3 regions of the Kosakonia cowanii JCM 10956 genome follow, and region 2 is predicted to be linked to each of the others. Evidence: predicted binding sites of a transcription regulator. Region 2 holds the regulator's gene; each other region holds the start of a gene.
The links. Region 2 encodes PurR, which represses purine synthesis genes. Its sites were predicted from a motif close to CANGCAAACGTTTGCNTG; they were not measured.
Positions count from the first base shown of each region.

Region 1: BWI95_RS10970 (nucleoside-specific channel-forming protein Tsx) is a predicted target of PurR. The motif match lies at 4,800-4,817, and genes of this name have one in related genera.
Region 3: purM (phosphoribosylformylglycinamidine cyclo-ligase) is a predicted target of PurR. The motif match lies at 3,906-3,923, and genes of this name have one in related genera.

Region 1 is NZ_CP019445.1:2,330,360-2,337,702, forward strand. It holds gene BWI95_RS10950 (hypothetical protein) at 1-696, opposite strand, end outside; gene BWI95_RS10955 (outer membrane lipoprotein-sorting protein) at 693-1,484, opposite strand; gene BWI95_RS10960 (ABC transporter permease) at 1,516-2,913, opposite strand; gene BWI95_RS10965 (ABC transporter ATP-binding protein) at 2,923-3,606, opposite strand; gene BWI95_RS10970 (nucleoside-specific channel-forming protein Tsx) at 3,781-4,662, opposite strand; gene BWI95_RS10975 (SadB/YajI family lipoprotein) at 4,955-5,497, opposite strand; gene nrdR (transcriptional regulator NrdR) at 5,651-6,100, shown strand; gene ribD (bifunctional diaminohydroxyphosphoribosylaminopyrimidine deaminase/5-amino-6-(5-phosphoribosylamino)uracil reductase RibD) at 6,103-7,206, shown strand; gene ribH (6,7-dimethyl-8-ribityllumazine synthase) at 7,296-7,343, shown strand, end outside.
Region 2 is NZ_CP019445.1:3,262,741-3,270,083, reverse strand. It holds gene BWI95_RS15415 (omptin family outer membrane protease) at 1-33, opposite strand, end outside; gene BWI95_RS15410 (Grx4 family monothiol glutaredoxin) at 262-606, opposite strand; gene BWI95_RS15405 (C40 family peptidase) at 941-1,786, shown strand; gene BWI95_RS15400 (MFS transporter) at 1,831-3,000, opposite strand; gene cydH (cytochrome bd-I oxidase subunit CydH) at 3,167-3,256, opposite strand; gene purR (HTH-type transcriptional repressor PurR) at 3,554-4,579, shown strand; partial or broken gene punR (DNA-binding transcriptional activator PunR) at 4,576-5,509, opposite strand; gene punC (purine nucleoside transporter PunC) at 5,622-6,818, shown strand; gene cfa (cyclopropane fatty acyl phospholipid synthase) at 7,116-7,343, shown strand, end outside.
Region 3 is NZ_CP019445.1:7,693-15,035, reverse strand. It holds gene ppk1 (polyphosphate kinase 1) at 1-1,870, opposite strand, end outside; gene purN (phosphoribosylglycinamide formyltransferase) at 2,168-2,809, opposite strand; gene purM (phosphoribosylformylglycinamidine cyclo-ligase) at 2,806-3,843, opposite strand; gene upp (uracil phosphoribosyltransferase) at 4,078-4,704, shown strand; gene uraA (uracil permease) at 4,814-6,103, shown strand; gene BWI95_RS00050 (DnaA inactivator Hda) at 6,203-6,904, shown strand; gene arsC (arsenate reductase (glutaredoxin)) at 7,041-7,343, opposite strand, start outside.

The DNA.
Region 1 (7,343 bases), 930 kb from region 2:
CTCTTTAAACAGCAGCAGCTGCGGGTTGAAATTCTCCGCAAAGCGGTAGCTGGCGCTGAGCAGCAGGCGGTCGCGCGGGTTGCTGGCCTGCCAGTCGAGGCTGGCGCTGCGATCGGCGCTGCCTCTGCGGATTTTCGGTGCCCAGAGCGCGCTAACGGCGGCGTTGTCCCAAAAGTGTTGCAGGCGCACCATCCCATTGCCCATCCGGTTGTTACGCAGGGTTTCCGGGTCGGCAGAGGTCATGGATCGCACGGTGCCCCGGCCAAGAAAGTCCGTCGGGTTATAGCCCAGCGCGACGCCGTAGCGGGTGTTGATGCGGCCCATATCCAGCATCGTTTGCGGCGTCAGGTGGTAGCTGAGCCACGCTTCGCGCAGGGTATTGGTATAGCGGGTTTCGCTGAGCCTGTGGGTAAACCGGCTATCCAGGCGGTTGGAGAGCACCAGCCGCCACTTCTCACCCAGCGGCGCATCCAGACGCATATCCAGCGACAGCCGCTGCTCTTTCTCCTGCTGCTGATTGATGCTGCTGGCCGCTTCAAACATCATATTCAGCGCCTGGTAGGCGTCGGGGCTGAACTCGGCGCTGTCGGCCAGATCGAGGGCTGCCAGGGTCTCATCCTCCTGCGACAGCGCGGGCGCGGCTGGCAGCGCGGTCAGCAGCATTAGGCAGAGAAGGGAAAGGGGCGATCGTGTCATGAATTCGCATCCCGGAAATGGGCGAGGAAATCACGTTGCAGCCAGGACTCCGGCACGTCGCGCCACTGGAAATCCTTCTGGCGCAGCACGGTAACCCAGTGCGCATTAACCCCATCAATAATCACCGCTTCCGTCGAGCGGATGCCGCCCAGCACGGGCGCATAGCGGCGATAGAAGGTGGTTTTCAGCAGGTTGCCGTTAACGGCATAGAACTCCGCTTTGCGGCTCTTAAAGTCGGTTTTATCGACCCATAGATCCATCGATGGATAGGCCGCATCTCTGTTTTGCGCCTCCAGATGCAGGTGGTAGCAGTCACGCATCTGCCGCTCGCCATCCTGAATGCGCTCCTCTCCCACCAGCTTTGCCTGGTAATCCGCCGCCCAGTTTGCGGTAACGACATCGCCGTTGGAGGCTTGCCCCATCAGCCGCTGCTGCGGCGAAATTGGCACGCTGGCCTGGCTTGTGGGATCGTAAAGCCACAAATCGCGACCGCTTTTCAGCGTCAGTTTACCGGCATCGCGCTGCGGGCTGATAAAGCGCAGCAGGCTGCGAAACTGGCCGCCGTCCGGCGCAACCCGGGAGTAGAGCATCAGTTCACTGGTTTCGTGCTGTTTGCCATTTTTGTAACTGATAAGTGTGGTCACCAGGCTGAAGGAGCGATCCGGGTTACGGACCTCATCGCTTTTCTTCAGGATCTGCTGGGCGCTAAGCGCCGCATACGCCGGTGCGGCGCTTATTAATAGGATGGTCAGCCACGCTGATGTCAGGCTCTTTTTCCGTAATGACATGAATTCCTCCTTTTTTATTCAGGGTGTTGCATCAGATATGGCGCAGCGCTTCAACAATCGACACCCGTGAGGCGCGTCGTGCGGGCCACCAGGAAGAGAGCACGGTCACCAACAGCAGGGTGCCCGTGACGCTGGCCAGCATGCGCCACTCTCCCCAGATACTGATGCGGATCGGCAGCGGCGAGGTGACGCCGGGCGGCTGCCATGTCATCCCGGAGCGGTTAATAAGCCAGGCCAGCGCCAGCGCGATAAGCACGCCAGAGACCGCGCCAATCGCGCCCAGCAGTGCGCCTTCGCTCAGGAACAGGCGCTGGATATCGCCACGTTTTAGCCCCACCGCGCGCAGGGTGCCGATCTCCACCGTGCGCTCCATCACTGCCATATTCATGGTGTTGCCGACGGTGAAGAGAGCAATGCAGAGGATCAGCGCCAGCAGGAATGAGAAGATCTTGCCGAACATCGCCAGCACCTGGTTATAGAGCGGCTGTAATTGCGTGAAGTCATACACCGCCAGCGGTTCGCCGGAGAGCTTATTGGCGAAGATCTGCCGCAGGCGCGCCCGTGCAGCCTCCATCTCTTTGGTGCTGTGCAACTGGAGCAGGATTGCCGTTACGCCGGGCGTCTCCTGGCCGAAAAGCAGCTGCTGCGCCTGGCGCAGATGCAGGCTGACCACGGTGTCATCCAGTTCGCGCGCCTGCTGCGGCTGGGTGCCCAGCACGTTGACGCGGATAATATTCGGCGCACCGGCAGCGGAAGCGGCCAGCAGCTCAATATGCGATCCCGTGGCCGGTGGGCGCGTATCGCGGGCGCTTTGCGACAGCGCCAGCAGATCGTCAGGTAGTGCGCTGGCATTGTTCTCTTTCGACGGCGGCGGCGCGCAGGGTTGATCTTTAACAAAATCACACAGCAGCAGCAGGCGGGCCAGCCCGCGGCCAATTAAAGCCGCTTCCGGCTGGGTACCGGTCAGCGGTTTGCGGACGATAAGGTCTGCGCCTATCTGATATTCATCCCACTTATCCAGCTGTGCTTGCCCAACGGCCTCTGTGCCATAGATCAACACCGGACGCGAGGTGCCAACCGCATAGTGGCCCGCGAGCCCGGTCAGGGAGAGGACCGGCGTGGTAACGGCGATCATCTTTTTCAGCACCGGGTCGCGGATGAGGATATCGACGATCTGTTGATAGTTATGAATGCTGTAAAGCGCAGGGTTGCTGGTGCCGTGCAGAAGATAGTCCCGCTGCTGGATCTGCAGATGGCCTTTATCGCGCACGAAGGTGGTTTGCAGGCTGTACTCAATCGACTGGTTATAGCCTGCGAACAGCAGAATGCCTATCGCCCCGACGATAATGGCGCAGAGGGTTGAAAGGGTACGTCGGCGGCTGCGCAGTAAGTTGCGCAGGGCATGTTTCATTAGCGTTGTAGTTTGCATTATCCCCCCTTACACCATTGCCGGGCGCGTGACGCTGCCGTCATGCACCACATAGAGATCGTCCGCGGCGGCAATCACCTGCGGATCGTGGGAGGAGAACACTACCGTCACGGCGTATTCACGCTGTAAATGGCGCAGCAGCTGCAAAATGGCGGCACCGGTTTTGCTGTCGAGGTTGGCGGTGGGTTCGTCGGCGACAATCAGCGCGGGGCGGTGGATCAGCGCTCGGGCAATGGCAACGCGCTGGCGTTGACCACCGGAAAGTTGGTTAGGCAGCGAGTCAGCCTTATGTGCCAGGCCAACATTGTCGAGCATCTCATCGATGCGCTGCTGGCGATACGCCGGGTTTTTATGCTGTATCAGCAGCGGAACTTCGATGTTCTCGCGCACGGTCAGCACCGGGATAAGATTGAAGTTCTGGAAGATAAAACCGAGGTGGCGGGCGCGAAAGTCGCTGCACTGGTCATCATCCAGCTCCGCCATTGGCTGGCCGGCAATCGTCAGATACCCGCTGTCGGGCCGATCGATGCCGCCGATTAAATTAAGTAGGGTTGTTTTGCCACTGCCGGATTGCCCGGACAGGACGGTAAAGCGGTTTGCTGCAATGTTGAGCGTGACGTCTTTAAGGGCATCTACCCACACCTGGCCCAGTAAATATTTCTTACTGATGCCCTCCATTTCTACGGCCCACATGGTTCTCTTTTCCTTAGAGTAAATTCCTCTCAGGAGCGGATTTTAAAGCATGGCGATGAGCAATGGATGGGGAGGATTGGTACTGGTGTACTGGAAAGGTCTGTTTTCAGATTTTTATTCAGCAGCGTTCGGGCATAAAAAAGCCGACTCGAGGTCGGCTTTTCAGGCGTTACATTAGAAGTTGTAGCCAACCACCAGGTAGCCACCCCAGCCGGTAGTGCGGGCGCTGAAATCGCCCGCGCCGTAGTTCAGGATCGCATCATCTTTGGTCTGGCCGCCGTTGTGCCAGTAACGGGCAACGACGGAGTAGTGCCAGTGATCGTAGCTCAGCGCCAGAATGTGGCTTGAGGCGATGGAGTTGCTGGTACGCTGCTGCTGGCCATTGTTGTAGTAGCGGCGATCGCCGAGATCGGAGCCCCAGTCAAAGTTGGTGAAGCCGATATAGCTCAACTGGCCGCCCCACAGTGGCGTGATCGGCACAAAGTATTTCACTTTGAAACGGTAGCCGTCCCACTCGTTTTCGTTTGGTGCGCCATAGTTCTGCCACTGGTATTTCGCATAGACGTTCAGGGAGAGGCTCATCGGCAGGCCGGTGTCGATATCGGTGCCCAGACCCATGTACCAGGTGCTCTGGCGACCACCGGCGTTACGGCCCATGTCGTAGATGTAGTTGTTGGCGAAGTACCACTCTTTGAACGGGCCGAAGCTCAGATCGGTGTTGGTCAGCTTATCAATGGAGAAGCGCGGTTCAATCTCCATAAACAGCGGAGAACCGTGGTTCCAGATCCCTTTCGCGCCGGAGTTACCGCCGAAGAAGACCGGCGCATCCAGGTAGCCGTAGAAGTCGAACCAATCTTTCTTGGCGAAGGCTTCATATTCCAGATAGGTATCGTTACGCGGAATAGCTCCGAAGCGGGTGTGATAGCTGCCCACTACGTTCACGCTCTGATGCCACCAGTCGGAGACAAATTCAGGTTTGCTGGTTTCCGCTGCGCTGGCAGAGAAAGAAGCGGTAAGCGCCAGTGCGGCACCGGCTGCGAGGAGAGTTTTTTTCATCATTACGCCACTGATTAAGATCCCAGACGGGAGTGAAAGTAAGCACGCATTAAATTGCTAAATGTTTCATATTTCTGCGCGCCTATTATAAGTATCCACGCTCACAAAAATATGTGTTGTTTCACATTATTGACATATACGTAATCGATTGCGTTCACGTTTGCGTCGATTAAACGGCGGCGATTGTACTGACATTTATTGATAATGCCAATTGATGAATATCAACGTTGCAGTGTGGCTGAAAAACGGAGCAGCGAAAGGGCGGGCGAGAGGATCGCCCGCAGAAGAGCGGTTACTGAGCGGTAGCCGGCTGAATATCGTGAACGCGCACAAAACCGAGTTGCTCAGGCGTGATGCCATTAAGCTGTAGCGGAATGTCGACATCGCTTGGTGCCAGCGTGCTGGCCGGGGCATTGATCAACTGATTCTGTACATTTACTTCCTGATAGTTCTCGGTGGTGCCCTGAAGCTGGCCATACTCAATGGTGCCGCTAAAGGCGGGCAGCGGATCGTTGGACTGGCCCTGAATATGCAGCACAACGCGTGTTCCGGCGGCGTTTGGCGCCATATCTTTCAGTGAGAGACGCAGTGTGCCGATCTGGCTCTTCAGCAGCGCAGGCGTATTGGCGCCGGGCAGCAGGTAGGCACCGCTGCCCGATTTGGCGTTAAGGCTGTTTTGCTGTGTGATTTTGACCGTCTCCTGGTTCAGCTTGCTCATCTCTTTATTGAGCGTACTGACGCTTTGGTGGAGCTGGCGGACTTCGCTTTGCGGGGCGCAGGCGCTGAGGGTAAAAAGGCTTCCCAGCAACAGTGTTCTTAGGTAACGTCTTGTCATTGCGTCTGTTTCCTTGAAGGGGAGGATCGCTGTAATGGTAGATCGCAACCGCGGCTTTGCCATCGATCCATTGTCTCAAAAAGGGTCTGCCTTTGTTGTCATGCCACTTCAGGTTAAAATAGATTTCAGTTAACTCTCACGTCAGGATCCCGTATGCATTGCCCATTCTGTTTCGCCGTGGACACCAAAGTCATCGATTCCCGCTTGGTGGGAGAAGGTTCATCCGTTCGCCGCCGTCGGCAGTGTCTGGTTTGCAATGAGCGTTTCACCACCTTTGAAGTGGCAGAGCTTGTGATGCCGCGCGTAGTAAAAAGCAATGATGTGCGTGAACCCTTTAATGAAGACAAGCTGCGCAGCGGCATGTTGAAAGCGCTGGAGAAGCGCCCGGTGAGCGCCGATGACGTAGAAATGGCGTTAAACCATATTAAATCGCAACTTCGCGCAACCGGCGAACGCGAAGTGCCGAGTAAGATGATCGGCAATCTGGTGATGGAGCAGCTGAAAAAGCTCGATAAAGTGGCCTATGTGCGCTTTGCCTCCGTCTACCGCAGTTTCGAGGATATCCGCGAATTTGGCGAAGAGATCGCCCGTCTACAGGATTGATCATGCAGGATGAAATCTATATGGCGCGTGCGCTGAAACTGGCGCAGCGCGGCCGCTTTACCACCCATCCGAATCCGCGCGTCGGCTGCGTGATTGTTAACGATGGCGAGATTGTCGGTGAAGGGTTTCACTACCGCGCCGGTGAGCCGCACGCGGAAGTGCATGCCCTGCGCATGGCGGGCGATCGCGCGCGCGGCGGTACCGCATATGTGACGCTGGAGCCCTGCAGCCACCACGGGCGCACGCCGCCCTGCTGCGATGCGCTGATTGCCGCCGGAGTAGCGCGGGTCGTTGCTGCCATGCAGGATCCCAATCCGCAGGTTGCCGGGCGTGGACTTTATCGTCTCCAGCAGGCCGGGATTGAGGTGAGCCACGGCCTGATGATGAGCGAGGCCGAAGCGCTGAATAAAGGCTTTCTCAAACGTATGCGCACCGGTTTTCCCTATCTTCAGCTTAAGCTCGGCGCGTCGCTCGACGGGCGCACGGCAATGGCGAGCGGCGAAAGCCAGTGGATCACCTCTGTGCAGGCGCGCCGCGACGTGCAGCAGCTGCGCGCGCAGAGCCATGCCATTCTCAGCAGCAGCGCCACGGTGCTGGCGGACGATCCGTCGCTTACCGTGCGCTGGAATGAATTAAACAGCGATACCCAGGCGTGCTATCCCGAAGCGGATCTGTGCCAGCCGCTGCGCATTATTATTGATAGCCAGAACCGCGTGACGCCGCAGCATAACGTCGTCAGCCAGCCGGGGGAGACCTGGTTTGCGCGCACCAAAGCCGATACGCGCGCGTGGCCTGAGAGCGTGCGCGAAATCATCGTGCCGGAACATAACGGCCATGCCGATCTGGTGATGCTGATGATGATGCTCGGTAAACAGCAGATTAACAGCGTCTGGGTTGAGGCGGGCGCAGAGCTTGCTGGCGCGCTGCTGAACGCGGGGCTGGTTGATGAGCTGGTGGTCTATCTTGCGCCTAAACTGTTAGGCAGCGATGCGCGCGGGCTCTGCCAACTGCCGGGATTGACGGCGCTTGCCGATGCGCCGCGCTTTAGTTTCAGTGAGATACGGCAGGTTGGCCCTGATGTTTGCCTGCACCTCACCAACGCGTGAAGCCTGCTGTAAAAGGGAAGCAGCGCGTTAAATAGTATGCTAAAATCCGCCCCCCTGCGGGGTCCGAACTGAACCTGTGAAGGAAGTGTATGAACATTATTGAAGCCAACGTTGCTGCTCCGGACGCTCGCGTCGCC
Region 2 (7,343 bases):
CAACGCAATCATCTTGTCTATTGTTTTCATCATTCATCCTGAATTAAGGCAATCCTGTTCACAGCTGGTCATCAGAAAAAGCATGCCTGGGTTTATCAAAATTCTTAAAATAGGATAATTAACAAAGAGTTAAGCAAGAAATTTGCACAGTAATACCCAATAATTTAGGTTAAGTCAACGCACCGTAAGCAGGTGACAGGCAATAAAAAAGGGCTCATGTCGAAACATGAGCCCTTTCAAGGCAGAGCCGATAACGCCGGGTTATTCGGCGTCCGGTACGCCTTTATATTTCGCTGCGGCCTCTTTGATCAGCGGCTGCAATTCACCGCGCTGATACATCTCGATAATGATATCGCAGCCGCCAACCAGCTCACCCTCAACCCACAGCTGCGGGAAGGTTGGCCAGTTTGCATATTTTGGCAGTTCGGCACGGATATCCGGGTTTTGCAGGATATCCACATAGGCAAAACGCTCGCCGCATGCAGAGAGCGCCTGAACGGCCTGGGCGGAGAAACCGCAGCTTGGCAGTTTCGGCGAGCCTTTCATGTACAGCAGAATCGGGTTCTCAGCGATCTGGCGCTGAATTTTCTCAAGAGTCTCACTCATTGTCTTTGCTTCCTTCAACTTCTTCTACGGCAGAGATCGAACATTGTAGCGGGTCAGGCTTGCTTCGGAAAATAACATTTTATTCACCGCGCGAATTTACGCTGTTACAGGCACGATAAGGTAAGCGTGACTTAAGCCAACCCGGCGCGGCTCAGGCGGTGAAAAAACCGCTTTTAGCGAAACGTTTTGCTCGTTTTTGCGCGCTTGTTAACGAAACGACGTTATAGATGCAAAAACAGTATTAACGTTTGGGCTTTTTATAGATTAGAATCGACGAGTTTTTTAAATCATACGCAAGCATAATAAGATGCCTGCCCTAACAGGGGAATGCTCAGTGGCGCGGATACCAAAAGCTTCAATCACGCTCTGTGCTTTGTTGTTCACCACATTGTCTTTCACGCCATTAGCGAGCGCTTCTGAACAAGCGCCAGCCTCGGCCGTGCAAAAAACACATCTGGCGAAAGCATCCGAACGTAAGAAAAAAAACAGTTCTACAAAAACAGCAAAGAAAAGCAGTGGCACTCCAGCAGAAAAAGTCAGAAGTAAAAAAACCGCAAAAAACAAAACATCGACCAAAACGATAAAAAAGAAAAACAGCGCTACCCCGCAGAAAACCGCTAAAACTCCCTCGCGTCGTAAAGCATCCAGCTCACTGAAAACTACAACCGTTAGCTGGACTGAGAAGTGTACGCCGCGCAAAGGCCACAAGCCGCACTGTATTAAAGTGAAAAGCAGCCAGGCCGGCACGCTAGCTGACGTGCATAAACTGCGCGTGCAAAAAGTGCAAAAAACCGCGATGTCGAAGCTGATGAACCAGCTCGGCAAACCTTACCACTGGGGCGGTACCTCGCCGAAAACCGGTTTTGATTGCAGCGGGCTGGTCTATTACGCCTATAAAGATCTGGTGAAATTCCGTATTCCGCGTACCGCCAATGAGATGTATCACCTGCGTGATGCCTCGCCGGTTAACCTGCGCGAACTGGAGAGCGGCGATCTGGTCTTCTTCCGCACTCAGGGTCGCGGCACCGCCGATCACGTTGGCGTCTATGTCGGCAACGGCAAATTTATCCAGTCACCGCGCAGCGGCCAGGATATTCAGGTCACTTCATTAAGCGAAGATTACTGGCAGCGCCACTATGTTGGTGCACGCCGCGTAGTGACACCGAAAACCATTCGCTAACTCCCTCTCCCACCTGCCGCTCGCGCGGCAGGTGTTACTTCGCCTTACTCCGCCGCCGCACAGACGCGCGACGCTGAATTACGCCCGGAGAAGAGCACCAGCAGCAGCCCCAGCCCGGCAATAATCGCCCCCATCACCGGAACAAAACTGTAGCCGAGACCGCCGGAGATCACCGCACCACCTGCCGCCGCGCCAAGGGCATTACCCAGGTTAAATGCACCAATATTGACCGATGACGACAGCCCCGGTGCTTCATGGGCAACACGCATCACGCGCATCTGCAACGGCGGCACCACCGCGAATGTTGCAGCGCCCCACACCACCATCGCGATCGCCGCACCAATCTCACTGCGCGCCAGCAGCGGGATCGCCAGCATGATAACAATCAGCAGCAGTAAAAAGCCTTTCAGGGTGCCGGTTACCGAGCGGTCCGCCAGTTTCCCACCCAGATAATTGCCAATCGAGAAACCCACGCCAATCAGCACCAGCATGGCGGTGACAAACACCGGCGTGGCGTCAGTCAGTGTGCGCAACACCGGTGAGATGTAGGTATAGAGAGTGAACATTGCACCGGCACCGAGCACGGTAGTCAGCAGCGCCGTCAGCACCTGCGGGCGCATCAGTACCGCGAGCTCGTTGCGCACGTTGGGTCGCGCGCCCACGCCGCCTTTCGGTAATGAGAAGAAGAGCGAGACCATGGAGATCACCCCAAGCCCGGCGGTTGCCATAAACGACATGCGCCAGCCGATCGTCTCCCCAAGCCAGGTGGCGGCAGGCACACCGCCGATATTGGCGATAGTCAGCCCCATAAACATCGTCGCCACCGCGCTGGCCTGCTTCTCTTTCGCGACAACGCTCGCGGCTACCACCGAGCCAAGGCCGAAGAAGGCGCCGTGGTTAAGGCTGGTGATGATACGGGCGATCATCAGGGTGGCGTAATCCGGCGCAATAGCAGAGAGCACATTGCCGACGGTGAAGATCGCCATTAAGAAAATCAGCGCGTTACGACGGCCGCGATGGGAAAGCAGCAGCGTCATCAGCGGCGCGCCCACCATAACGCCGATGGCATAGGCGCTGATCAGCATCCCCGCCGCCGGAATCGAGACCCCAACACCCTGCGCAATCACCGGCAGTAACCCCATCGGGGAGAACTCGGTGGTACCAATCCCAAAGGCGCCTATCGCCAGGGCAAGCAGGGGGAAATTTATTTTCATCTTTTGACTCCGAAATGGACATGCCGACCCTCTACCGGGTCGCGAAAGGCAAAAGTATGACAGGTGTCACAAAAAACAGAAGTGAGCGTACGGAGAAAAGTTTATTGCGCAACGGGTAACAATGGGGACGCAAGAACCGAGGGAGAAGGCTCTCCCTCGCATCAGATCAATGCAGTGCAGCGGTCAGCGCGCCGAAAACGATCAGGCTCAGAACGATGACGGTAGTGAAGAGTGAATACTTAAGATCGGTGCTCATCAATTTTTCTCCATTTAATTTCCCCACAAAAAGTGAGCCTGCGCATTTTTGCACAAAATATGGGAAAAATCTTGCGTGATTTGCCAGCAGAACGGTTTTAATACTTCCCCTTTTGCTCAAGATCAGACAAAATTCGACGCTAAATTTATTAGCGTACCGGCCATTGACTCCCCTCCTGACGTCCAGTGTCGTTTTCCCGGCGTACCGCACTCACTTTGATGAGTTCAGGGTGTTTAAAGGCAAACGTTTACCTACCGAATTATCAGGAGCTTACGATATGGTCTGGAGTAATATCTGATGGCAACGATTAAAGATGTCGCGAAACGAGCAAACGTTTCCACTACAACCGTATCACATGTAATTAACAAAACCCGTTTCGTCGCCGAAGAGACGCGCAACGCTGTCTGGGCGGCGATCAAAGAGCTGCACTATTCGCCAAGCGCCGTTGCGCGCAGCCTGAAAGTGAATCACACCAAATCGATTGGTCTGCTGGCGACCAGCAGTGAAGCGGCCTACTTCGCCGAGATCATCGAAGCGGTTGAGAAGAAGTGTTTCCAGAAGGGTTACACCCTGATCCTCGGCAACGCCTGGAACAGCCAGGAGAAGCAGCGCGCCTATCTGTCGATGATGGCGCAAAAGCGTGTCGATGGCCTGCTGGTGATGTGCTCTGAGTACCCGGAAACCGTGCTCACCATGCTAGAAGAGTATCGCCATATTCCGATGGTGGTGATGGACTGGGGCGAATCGAAGGCAGACTTCACCGATTCAGTGATCGATAACGCCTTCCAGGGCGGCTATATGGCCGGTCGTTACCTGATCGAGCGCGGCCATCGCGACATCGGCGTGATCCCGGGTCCGCTGGAGCGCAACACCGGCGCAGGCCGTCTGGCTGGCTTTATGAAGGCGATGAACGAAGCGATGATCAACGTGCCGGAAAACTGGATTGTACAGGGCGACTTTGAGCCGGAGTCCGGCTACCGGGCCATGCAGCAGATCCTCGGCCAGTCCTCGCGCCCCACCGCAGTCTTCTGCGGCGGCGACATTATGGCGATGGGCGCCCTCTGCGCTGCCGATGAGATGGGGCTGCGCGTGCCGCAGGATATCTCCGTTATCGGCTATGACAACGTGCGCAACTCGCGCTTCTTTACCCCCGCGTTGACGACGATCCATCAGCCGAAGGACTCGCTGGGCGAAACGGCATTCACCATGCTGCTCGATCGCATTGTGAATAAGCGTGAACAGTCGCAGTCGATTGAAGTGCATCCGCGCCTGGTTGAGCGCCGCTCGGTGGCCGATGGCCCCTTCCGCGATTACCGCCGTTAATCCCCTCCCGCGGGAGCCTTACTCCGGCTCCCGCAGCCACTCCTTATTCAACGTTTCACTGTCGCCCAGATAATCGAGCAGCCAGTTCAGCGCAGGCGACGCCTCGTTTTGTTGCCATGTCAGGCAGCAGGCGGCATCCGGGAACGGGTTTTCCAGTTCAAGCGCCACCCAGTCACCGCTATCAAGCCACGGTCGGGCAAAATGGGCTGGCACCATCCCCACACAGAGCCCCGCTGACAGGCACGCTTCCGACGAGGCCCAGTCGGGCACCATCACCCGTTTCTGGTTATCCAGCAGCCAGGTAATGCGCTTCGGCAACGAGCGGGAGGTATCCTCCTGAATCAGCGACGGCCAGTTGCGCAACGTCTCATCGCTTAACGGACCGTTGAGTTGTGCCAGCGGATGTTGACGCGAGACGACACACTTCCAGCTTAAAGTGCCCATATCGCGAAAGGCATAGCGCCCCCCGACGGGAATGGCCTGCGTGGCACCGATCGCCAGTTCAACACGGCCATCGGCGAGCGCATCCCAGACGCCGTTGAACACCTCCTGGTAGACCACCAGTTCAACATCGCTGAAGTGACGGTAGAAATCGACAATCATCTGCCGCGTGCGGGCGCGTTTTACAATGTTATCGACGGCAATCGGCAACTGGCCGCGCCAGCCGTTGGCGATCTGCTGACACTGCTGGCGGGTGATCAGCATTTTTTTGATAACAGACCGCCCCTCCTTTAAAAACCAGACGCCGGCGGGGGTTAATTCCACATCGCGGTGGCGGCGCACGAACAGCGGCACCGCCAGCCACTCCTCCAGCTGGCGTACGGTGTAGCTCACCGCAGAAGGCACGCGGTGCAACTCCTGCGCCGCGCCGCTAAAGCTGCCATTCCGCGCTACGGCATCCACCACTTCAAGGGAGTATTCTGACCACATATTCTGCCTGCAAAATTTTTGAAACCAATGTGCAAATATTAGCGTTTCACAACCAGGAAAGCACTCCTTACACTTCCCCACCCTGATTACCTGCAATTAAAGAGAAATGAGAATGCAACCTGGCAAAGGATTTTTAGTCTGGCTCGCGGGCTTAAGCGTGCTGGGCTTTTTAGCCACCGACATGTACCTGCCCGCTTTCAGCGCGATTCAGCAAGATTTAAACACCTCTCCCGCCGTGATCAGCGCCTCGCTGAGCCTTTTCCTGGCCGGGTTCGCGGTGGCGCAGCTGCTGTGGGGACCGCTGTCGGATCGTTATGGTCGCAAACCAATTCTGCTGATTGGTCTCTCTATTTTCGCCCTGGGCTGCCTTGGCACCCTCTGGGTGCGCGATGCTACCTGGCTACTGGTGCTGCGTTTTGTGCAGGCCGTCGGCGTCTGCGCCGCCACCGTTAGCTGGCAGGCGCTGGTGACAGATCACTACCCGGCGCACCGCGTTAACCGTATTTTCGCCACCATTATGCCGCTGGTCGGCTTAACCCCGGCGCTGGCCCCACTGCTCGGCGCCTGGCTGCTGGCCCATATTGAATGGCAGGCGATTTTCGCCACCCTGCTGGCCATCACCGTGGTGTTGATGATCCCGGTTTTCCGCCTCAAATCGCCGGTAAAAGAGGTGGCGCATGACCAGCAGGCACTCACCTTTCTCGATCTGCTGCGCGCCCGCGATTATCGCGGCAATGTGATGATCTACGCCGCCTGCTCCGCCAGCTTCTTTGCCTGGCTTACCGGCTCGCCGTTTATCCTGCATGAGATGGGCTATGGCCCGTCGGTAATTGGCCTGAGCTATGTGCCACAAACCTTCGCTTTCCTGATTGGTGGTTACGGCTGCCGCGCAGCGCTGCAAAAATGGCAGGGTTCGCGCATGTTGCCGTGGTTACTGAGCGGCTTTGCTCTGAGCGTGCTGGCGACCTGGGCAGTTGGCTTTATTCCCGGCGTCTCGCTCACTGCGCTGCTGATCCCCTTCTGCCTGATGGCGATGGCAAATGGCGCGATCTACCCTATCGTGGTGGCGCGGGCGCTGCGTCCCTTCCCGCAGGCGACGGGCCGCGCGGCGGCGTTGCAGAATACCCTGCAACTGGGGCTCTGCTTCTTCGCAAGCCTCGTTGTTTCGTGGCTGATCATTACCCCGCTGCTGACCACCACCAGCGTGATGCTTGCCATGGTGCTGCTCGCGGCACTCGGTTATGGCATTCAGCATCGCGCAGACGAAGAGCAGGATGAGGTGCGTGAGCCCTCCTCCGCGCGCGGGTAGTTGCTGACGGGACTGTCGCTAATGGCGTAATTAGCACGCTATTAGCGACAAGTTGAATCACCTGATATTGAGGCCTATACTGATTCTCGGCTATCTCATAAATACGATAAATATTATGCAGTAACGGGCACCGGAGCGTGCTCGTTTCCCCAAGGAGGGCCTTTTCTGGCAAGGGTCTCTCCCTTCCTCTGTTCTACGTCTGATATCAGCCTTACGGTGCAAACCGTGAGATTTCTCACAAATTCTGCCAGCGTCTACGCTTGTAGAGTTCTGATCACTATTCGTGATGGAGAAGGTATGAGTTCATCGTGTATAGAAGAAGTGAGCGTGCGGGATGACAACTGGTTCCGCATAGCAAACGAACTGCTGGGTCGCGCAGGTATTCGTATCAACGGTCCCGCACCCGCAGATATTCAGGTGAAAAATCCTGATTTTTTCAAACGGGTTTTACAGGACGGTTCGCTCGGACTCGGCGAAAGTTATATGGACGGCTGGTGGGAGTGCGAACGGCTCGACATATTCTTC
Region 3 (7,343 bases), 1.4 Mb from region 2:
CGGCCACTTCAATACGGTAATCAATATTACGTGTCATCCAGTCGGCGGAGGAGAGCCAGACGCGCTTTTCGCCACCATGTTCGAAAATATAGATGCGATCGTGCTCAAGATAGCGGTCAACGATACTGATCACCCGAATATTGTCGCTGATGCCTTCAAGATTGGGGATCAGCGAGCACATGCCGCGCACCAGCAAGTTCACCGGCACGCCGGAGCAGGACGCCGCATAGAGCCTGTCCACCAGCCCTTTATCAACCAGGTTATTCAACTTCAGCGTAATGCCGGACGGGTTACCCTTCTGTGCGTTGGCGATTTCCGCGTCGATCATGTCATAAAGCAGGCGGCGCGAGTTTTGCGGCGACACCAGCAGATAGTCGAACTGCACCGGTCGATAGGGGTTCTCGATAAAGTTAAACACCCGGCGCACTTCGTTAGTAATACGCGCATCGGCGGTCAGCAGCGAGTAGTCGGAGTAGATGCGCGCGGTTTTCTCGTTGAAGTTACCGGTGCCGATATGGGCATAGCGCACGATCTCTTCGCCTTCCATACGCGAGATGAGGAACAGCTTGGCGTGAATTTTTAAGCCCGGTGCGGAGAAGATCACCTGCACGCCCGCTTCCGTCAGCCGTTTGGCCCAGTGAATATTGGCCTCTTCATCAAAACGCGCCTGCAGCTCCACCACCACGGTCACTTTTTTGCCGTTGTGCGCGGCGTGGATCATCGAGTCGATGATGCGCGAATCTTTTGCCACGCGGTAGATGTTGATTTTGATCGCCAGCACGTTCGGGTCGAATGACGCCTGGCGCAGCATCTCCAGCACATGCTCAAAGGTGTGGTAGGGATAGTAGAGCAGCACATCGCGCTCGCGGATGGCGTCGAAACCGTTGCGGAATTTATCAAACCAGACGTGACGCAGGCGCGGCAGCGGTTTGTTGACCAGATTGGCTTTGCCGACATTCGGGAAACCAATAAAGTCCTTAAAGTTGTGGTAACGCCCGCCGGGAATAATCGAGTCGTAGCGGGAGATGGTCAGCTTCTCGCGCAGCATCTCAACCATCGCATCCGGCATATCGCGCTGGTAAACAAACCGCACCGGCTCGGCGGTCAGGCGCTGTTTCAGGCTTGAGGACATCAGCTCCATCAGGCTCGACTCCATCTCGTGCACCAGGTCATATTCGGCGTCACGGGTCATTTTCATCGAGTAGGCGTTGAGCGAGTCGTAATCGAAGAAGCCTTTGAAGATATCATCCAGGCAGTAGCGCAGAATGTTATCCAGCAGGATCATTGGCTTGCGGCGGCGCGGCGTCTCCGGCGGCAGGTTGACGAAGCGCGGCACTTTGTCTGAGGGAATTTCCAGCAGCGCGTAGCGGATATCGTCGCCGCGAATGATCTCCACCGCCAGATAGGTGTAATCATCCTTCAGGAAGCGCACCAGATTGGTTTCGCGGGTGATAAGCGTCGGCGTGATGTGCTGGCGCAGGTACTGTTTAAAGTAGCTGCGCAGCCAGCTTTGCTGGTTTTGCGAGAGCTGGCGTTCGTTAATCAGGAAGATCTGGTTACGCGCCATCTCCAGCAGCAGGTCGTTATAGAGCCCGTCGAACTCCTGGTCGGCTTTCAATACGCGAGACTGAATTTTGCCCAGCAGATGACGTGAATTGGTCGCCACGCCCTGTTCTTCGCTGATGATCAGCCGCCGCTTAAGCTCGGCGAAACGGACCTTATAGAACTCATCAAGGTTGTTGGAATAGATCCCCAGAAAACGCATGCGTTCTATAAGGGGGTTACTTTTGTCCGCAGCTTCCTGAAGCACGCGTTCGTTAAAGCACAACCAGCTTAGTTCTTTTTCGAGATATAACTTTTCCTGACCCATTCCTGTTTACACTCCGGTTCTTTCTCGAAGCACGGACACTCCCGCTCGCACATGCGGTGCTTCGACTTGCAGGTGAACGTTGCTGGCGTTCCTTCGTATAAGACAACTTATTATGGCGAGCTTTGTTAGCAGATGTCCAACTGTGGCAAAAAAGTATGACAGTAATCAGTTTTATTGCTTAACGTGATGAAAAATAGTGCAGAGTGGTGAGGGAAGGGGGAGGAGCCGGAGATGGTTTCGCCTCTCCGGCACAGAATAGAGCCCGGCTGCGAAAGCCGCAGCCGGGGAAACGCGCAATTATTCGTCCGCTGCATACCCTTCAGGCGGTAAACGCAGGCCATCAAGCCAGGCACCGCCCTCCTGCATGGTCAGGCGACCCTCGACAAACCAGCTCACCACCAGCGGATAGATCGCATGCTCCTGCGCCTGCACGCGGGCAGTAATATCCTCTTCGCTGTCACCCGCAAACACCGGCACTTTCGCCTGCAAAATTACCGGGCCGCCATCCAGTTCGTCAGTGACAAAGTGCACGCTGGTGCCGTGCTCCTCATCGCCGTTTTCCAGCACCTGGCGGTGGGTATGCAAACCGGGGTATTTCGGTAACAGAGAGGGGTGGATATTGAGCAGGCGACCGGCGTAGTGGGCAACAAACGCCGGGCTGAGGATGCGCATATAACCCGCCAGCACCACAACATCCGGCGCGTAGGCGTCAATCTCCTGCATCAGCTCACGATCGAATGCGTCGCGGTTGGCAAACTGATCTGCGCTCAGCGCATGAGCGGGAATATTCGCTTCCCGCGCACGCTGAAGGCCGAACGCGTCGGCCTTATTACTGAAAACTGCCCGCAGGGTGCCGTTGATTCTTTTCTGTTTGCAGGCGTCGATAATCGCCTGCAAATTACTGCCGTTGCCGGAAATCAGCACCACAATGTTTTTCATTCAATAACCACACGCTCGCTGGAATCAGAAGCTTTGATCATACCGATTTTCCATGCCTTTTCACCTTTGGCATTCATCAGCTCAATCGCTTTATCCACTTCCTGCGCGGGCAGGGCGATCACCATGCCAACGCCGCAGTTAAAGGTGCGGTACATTTCGTGACGGCTGACGTTACCGGCGCTCTGTAGCCAGTCAAACACCGCCGGCCACTGCCAGGAGGATTCGTCAATAACAGCCTGGGTGTTATCCGGCAGCACGCGCGGAATATTCTCCCAGAAACCGCCGCCAGTGAGGTGCGCAACCGCATGAACCTCAACCTTTTCGATCAGCTCCAGCACGGATTTGACGTAAATGCGGGTCGGTTCCAGCAGATGATCGGCCAGTGATTTGCCTTCCAGCTGCGTGGTCAGCGGATCGGTGCCGCTCACTTCGAGGACTTTGCGCACCAGCGAGTAGCCGTTGGAGTGCGGGCCGCTGGAGCCAAGGGCAACCAGCACATCGCCATCGGCGACTTTGCTACCGTCGATAATCTCTGATTTTTCTACTACGCCAACGCAGAAACCGGCCACATCATAGTCGTCGCCGTGATACATGCCCGGCATCTCTGCCGTTTCGCCGCCGACCAGCGCGCAGCCGGACTGCAAACACCCTTCGGCGATACCGTTAATCACGCTGGCAGCAGTATCGACATCCAGTTTGCCGGTGGCGTAGTAGTCGAGGAAGAAGAGGGGCTCTGCGCCCTGTACCACCAGATCGTTAACGCACATTGCGACAAGGTCGATGCCGATAGTGTCGTGACGTTTCAGATCCATCGCCAGACGCAGTTTGGTGCCTACGCCATCAGTGCCGGAAACCAGAACTGGCTCACGATATTTTTGCGGCAACGCGCACAGCGCGCCGAAGCCGCCCAGCCCGCCCATCACTTCCGGGCGACGGGTCTTCTTCACCACGCCTTTGATTCGGTCTACCAGAGCATTGCCCGCGTCAATATCAACACCGGCATCTTTATAGCTGAGAGAGGTTTTATCGGTCACTGCTTCTGTCCCCACGCGTTTTCTAGCGGTAGCAATAAAAATTCGGCGCAATTCTAACAGCCAAGGCAAACGTTTGCGAGTCCATTGTTGCAGGGCGCGGTCGATTATTGTTTTATACTCTTCTCCAGCTGAATTGATCGCGATCAAGCGGCTGCCTGTAGCGAAACGGGAAAAAAGCGGTATAATCCGGCGATTTTTTTTGTGGTTGCCACCTGTCAGCGGAAGGAGAAGAGTATGAAGGTCGTGGAAGTAAAACACCCACTCGTCAAACACAAGCTGGGCCTGATGCGAGAGAACGACATCAGCACCAAACGCTTTCGTGAACTCGCCTCAGAAGTAGGCAGCCTGCTGACTTATGAAGCTACTGCGGATCTGGAAACCGAGAAGGTGACTATCGAAGGCTGGAACGGCCCGGTAGAGATCGACCAGATCAAGGGTAAGAAAATTACCGTGGTGCCGATCCTGCGTGCCGGTCTGGGGATGATGGAAGGCGTGCTGGAGCATGTGCCAAGCGCGCGCATCAGCGTTGTCGGTATCTACCGCAACGAAGAGACGCTGGAGCCGGTGCCTTACTTCCAGAAACTGGTATCGAACATCGACGAGCGTATGGCGCTGGTGGTTGACCCGATGCTGGCGACCGGCGGTTCAATGATCGCCACCATCGATCTGCTGAAAAACGCCGGCTGCACCACTATTAAGGTGCTGGTGCTGGTGGCCGCGCCGGAAGGCGTCGCTGCGCTGGAGAAAGCGCACCCGGATGTCGAACTCTATACCGCATCTATCGACCAGGGTCTTAACGAGCAGGGATACATCATCCCGGGGCTCGGCGATGCCGGCGATAAGATTTTTGGGACGAAGTAACTGACAACACAATGAAAGCCGACTTTGATAGTCGGCTTTTTTTTGGAAACAGAACACTGCCCGCCGCACCGGACGGGGAGATTAACAACAACACTCAGAGGAAAACACTATGACGCGCCGTGCTATCGGGGTGAGTGAAAGACCGCCGCTTTTGCAGACGATCCCGCTTAGTTTGCAGCACTTGTTCGCCATGTTTGGCGCAACCGTGCTGGTGCCAATCCTGTTTCATATCAACCCGGCCACCGTGCTGCTGTTTAACGGTGTCGGCACGCTGCTCTATATCTTTATCTGTAAAGGGAAGATCCCCGCTTACCTCGGCTCCAGCTTTGCTTTTATCTCGCCGGTGCTGCTGCTGTTGCCGCTGGGTTATGAAGTGGCGCTGGGCGGATTCATTATGTGCGGCGTGCTCTTCTGCCTGGTGGCGCTGATTGTCAAAAAAGCGGGTACCGGCTGGCTGGACGTGATGTTCCCGCCTGCGGCAATGGGCGCCATTGTGGCGGTGATCGGCCTCGAGTTAGCGGGCGTAGCGGCGAATATGGCCGGCTTGCTGCCCGCAGACGGGCAGAGCGCTGACAGCAAAACCATCACTATTTCGCTGGTGACGCTGGCGGTGACGGTCTTTGGTTCAGTGCTGTTCCGCGGTTTTCTGGCGATTATCCCGATTCTGATCGGCGTGCTGGCGGGCTATGCGCTCTCCTTCGCCATGGGCGTGGTCGATACCACACCTATCGCCCAGGCGCACTGGTTCGCGCTGCCAACCTTCTACACCCCGCGCTTTGAGTGGTTCGCTATCTTCACCATACTGCCGGCGGCGCTGGTGGTAATTGCCGAGCACGTCGGGCATCTGGTGGTGACGGCCAATATCGTCAAACGCGATCTGATCCGCGACCCGGGCCTGCATCGCTCGATGTTCGCCAACGGCCTGTCGACGATGATCTCCGGCTTCTTCGGTTCGACGCCGAATACCACTTACGGTGAGAATATCGGCGTGATGGCGATTACCCGCGTCTATAGCACCTGGGTGATTGGCGGCGCGGCGATTATCGCTATTCTGCTCTCCTGCGTCGGCAAGCTGGCGGCGGCGATCCAGATCATTCCGGTGCCGGTAATGGGCGGCGTGTCGCTGCTGCTCTACGGGGTGATCGGTGCTTCGGGGATCCGCGTGCTGATTGAGTCGAAAGTGGACTACAGCAAAGCGCAAAACCTGATCCTCACCTCGGTGATCCTGATTATCGGCGTCAGCGGCGCGAAGGTGCATATCGGCGCGGCAGAGCTGAAAGGGATGGCGCTGGCGACCATTGTCGGCGTTGGCCTGAGCCTAATCTTCAAGCTGATTAGCGTACTGCGTCCGGAAGAGGTGATACTGGATGCGCCAGAAAATGAGCAGGCGAAACCGTAAGTAGCGCACAGAATTGAACCGGGCCTCGCGCCCGGTTCAAACGGCGTCGATTTTTATGATAGACTCACTGCGTTTTTTGTAAGCCCTGTTGAGGTACCTCTGAACACGCCGGCACAGCTCTCCCTGCCATTATTTTTACCCGATGATGAAACCTTTGCGAGTTTCTGGCCGGGTGATAACCCCTCCTTACTGGCGGCGTTACAAAACGTTTTGCGCGAGGCGCACAGCGGTTATATCTATTTCTGGTCACGCGAAGGCGCGGGCCGCAGCCATCTGCTGCATGCCGCCTGCGCCGAACTCTCCCAGCGCGGCGATGCCGTGGGCTATGTGCCGCTCGATAAACGCACCTGGTTTGTCCCGGAAGTGCTGGAAGGGATGGAGCATCTGTCGCTGGTCTGCATCGATAATATCGAGTGCATCGCGGGCGATGAGCCGTGGGAGATGGCGATCTTTAACCTCTACAACCGTATTCTGGAGCAGGGTAAAACCCGCCTGCTGATCACCGGTGATCGGCCGCCGCGCCAGCTCAATCTCGGCTTGCCGGATCTGGCCTCGCGTCTCGACTGGGGGCAGATCTATAAGCTGCAGCCGCTCTCCGATGAGGACAAACTGCAGGCGCTGCAACTGCGCGCGCGCATTCGCGGCTTTGAGCTGCCGGAAGATGTCGGCCGTTTTCTGCTGAAAAGGTTGGATCGCGAGATGCGCACGCTGTTCGACACGCTCGATCAGCTGGATCGCGCTTCGATCACCGCCCAGCGCAAGCTCACCATCCCGTTTGTGAAAGATATTCTGCAGCTGTAGGTGCTTCTTCTGCCGGATGGCGGCGTCCCGCCTTATCCGGCCTACAAGGGCTTGTGGTCTGATGCGTAGGCCGGATGGCGGCGCACCGCCTTCTCCGGCCTACAAAAGCTTGTGGCCTACGGCCCGGCAATCACACTTACCCGACGATCTCCATTACGCTTTCCGGCGGGCGACCAATGCGTGCTTGACCGTTGGCGACCACGATGGGTCGCTCGATCAATTTCGGATTCTCTACCATCGCCTGCACCAGCGCCGCTTCGGACAACGCACTGTCGCCGAGATTGAGCGATTTATAGAGCTCCTCTTTCGTGCGCATCAACTCCCGCGCGCTCGACATGCCAAGCCACTGCAACAGCTGTTTAATCGTTGCCGCATCCGGCGGCGTCTCCAGATAGAGCACCACCTCCGGGTCAACACCGTTGGCTTGCAGCAGGCTCAA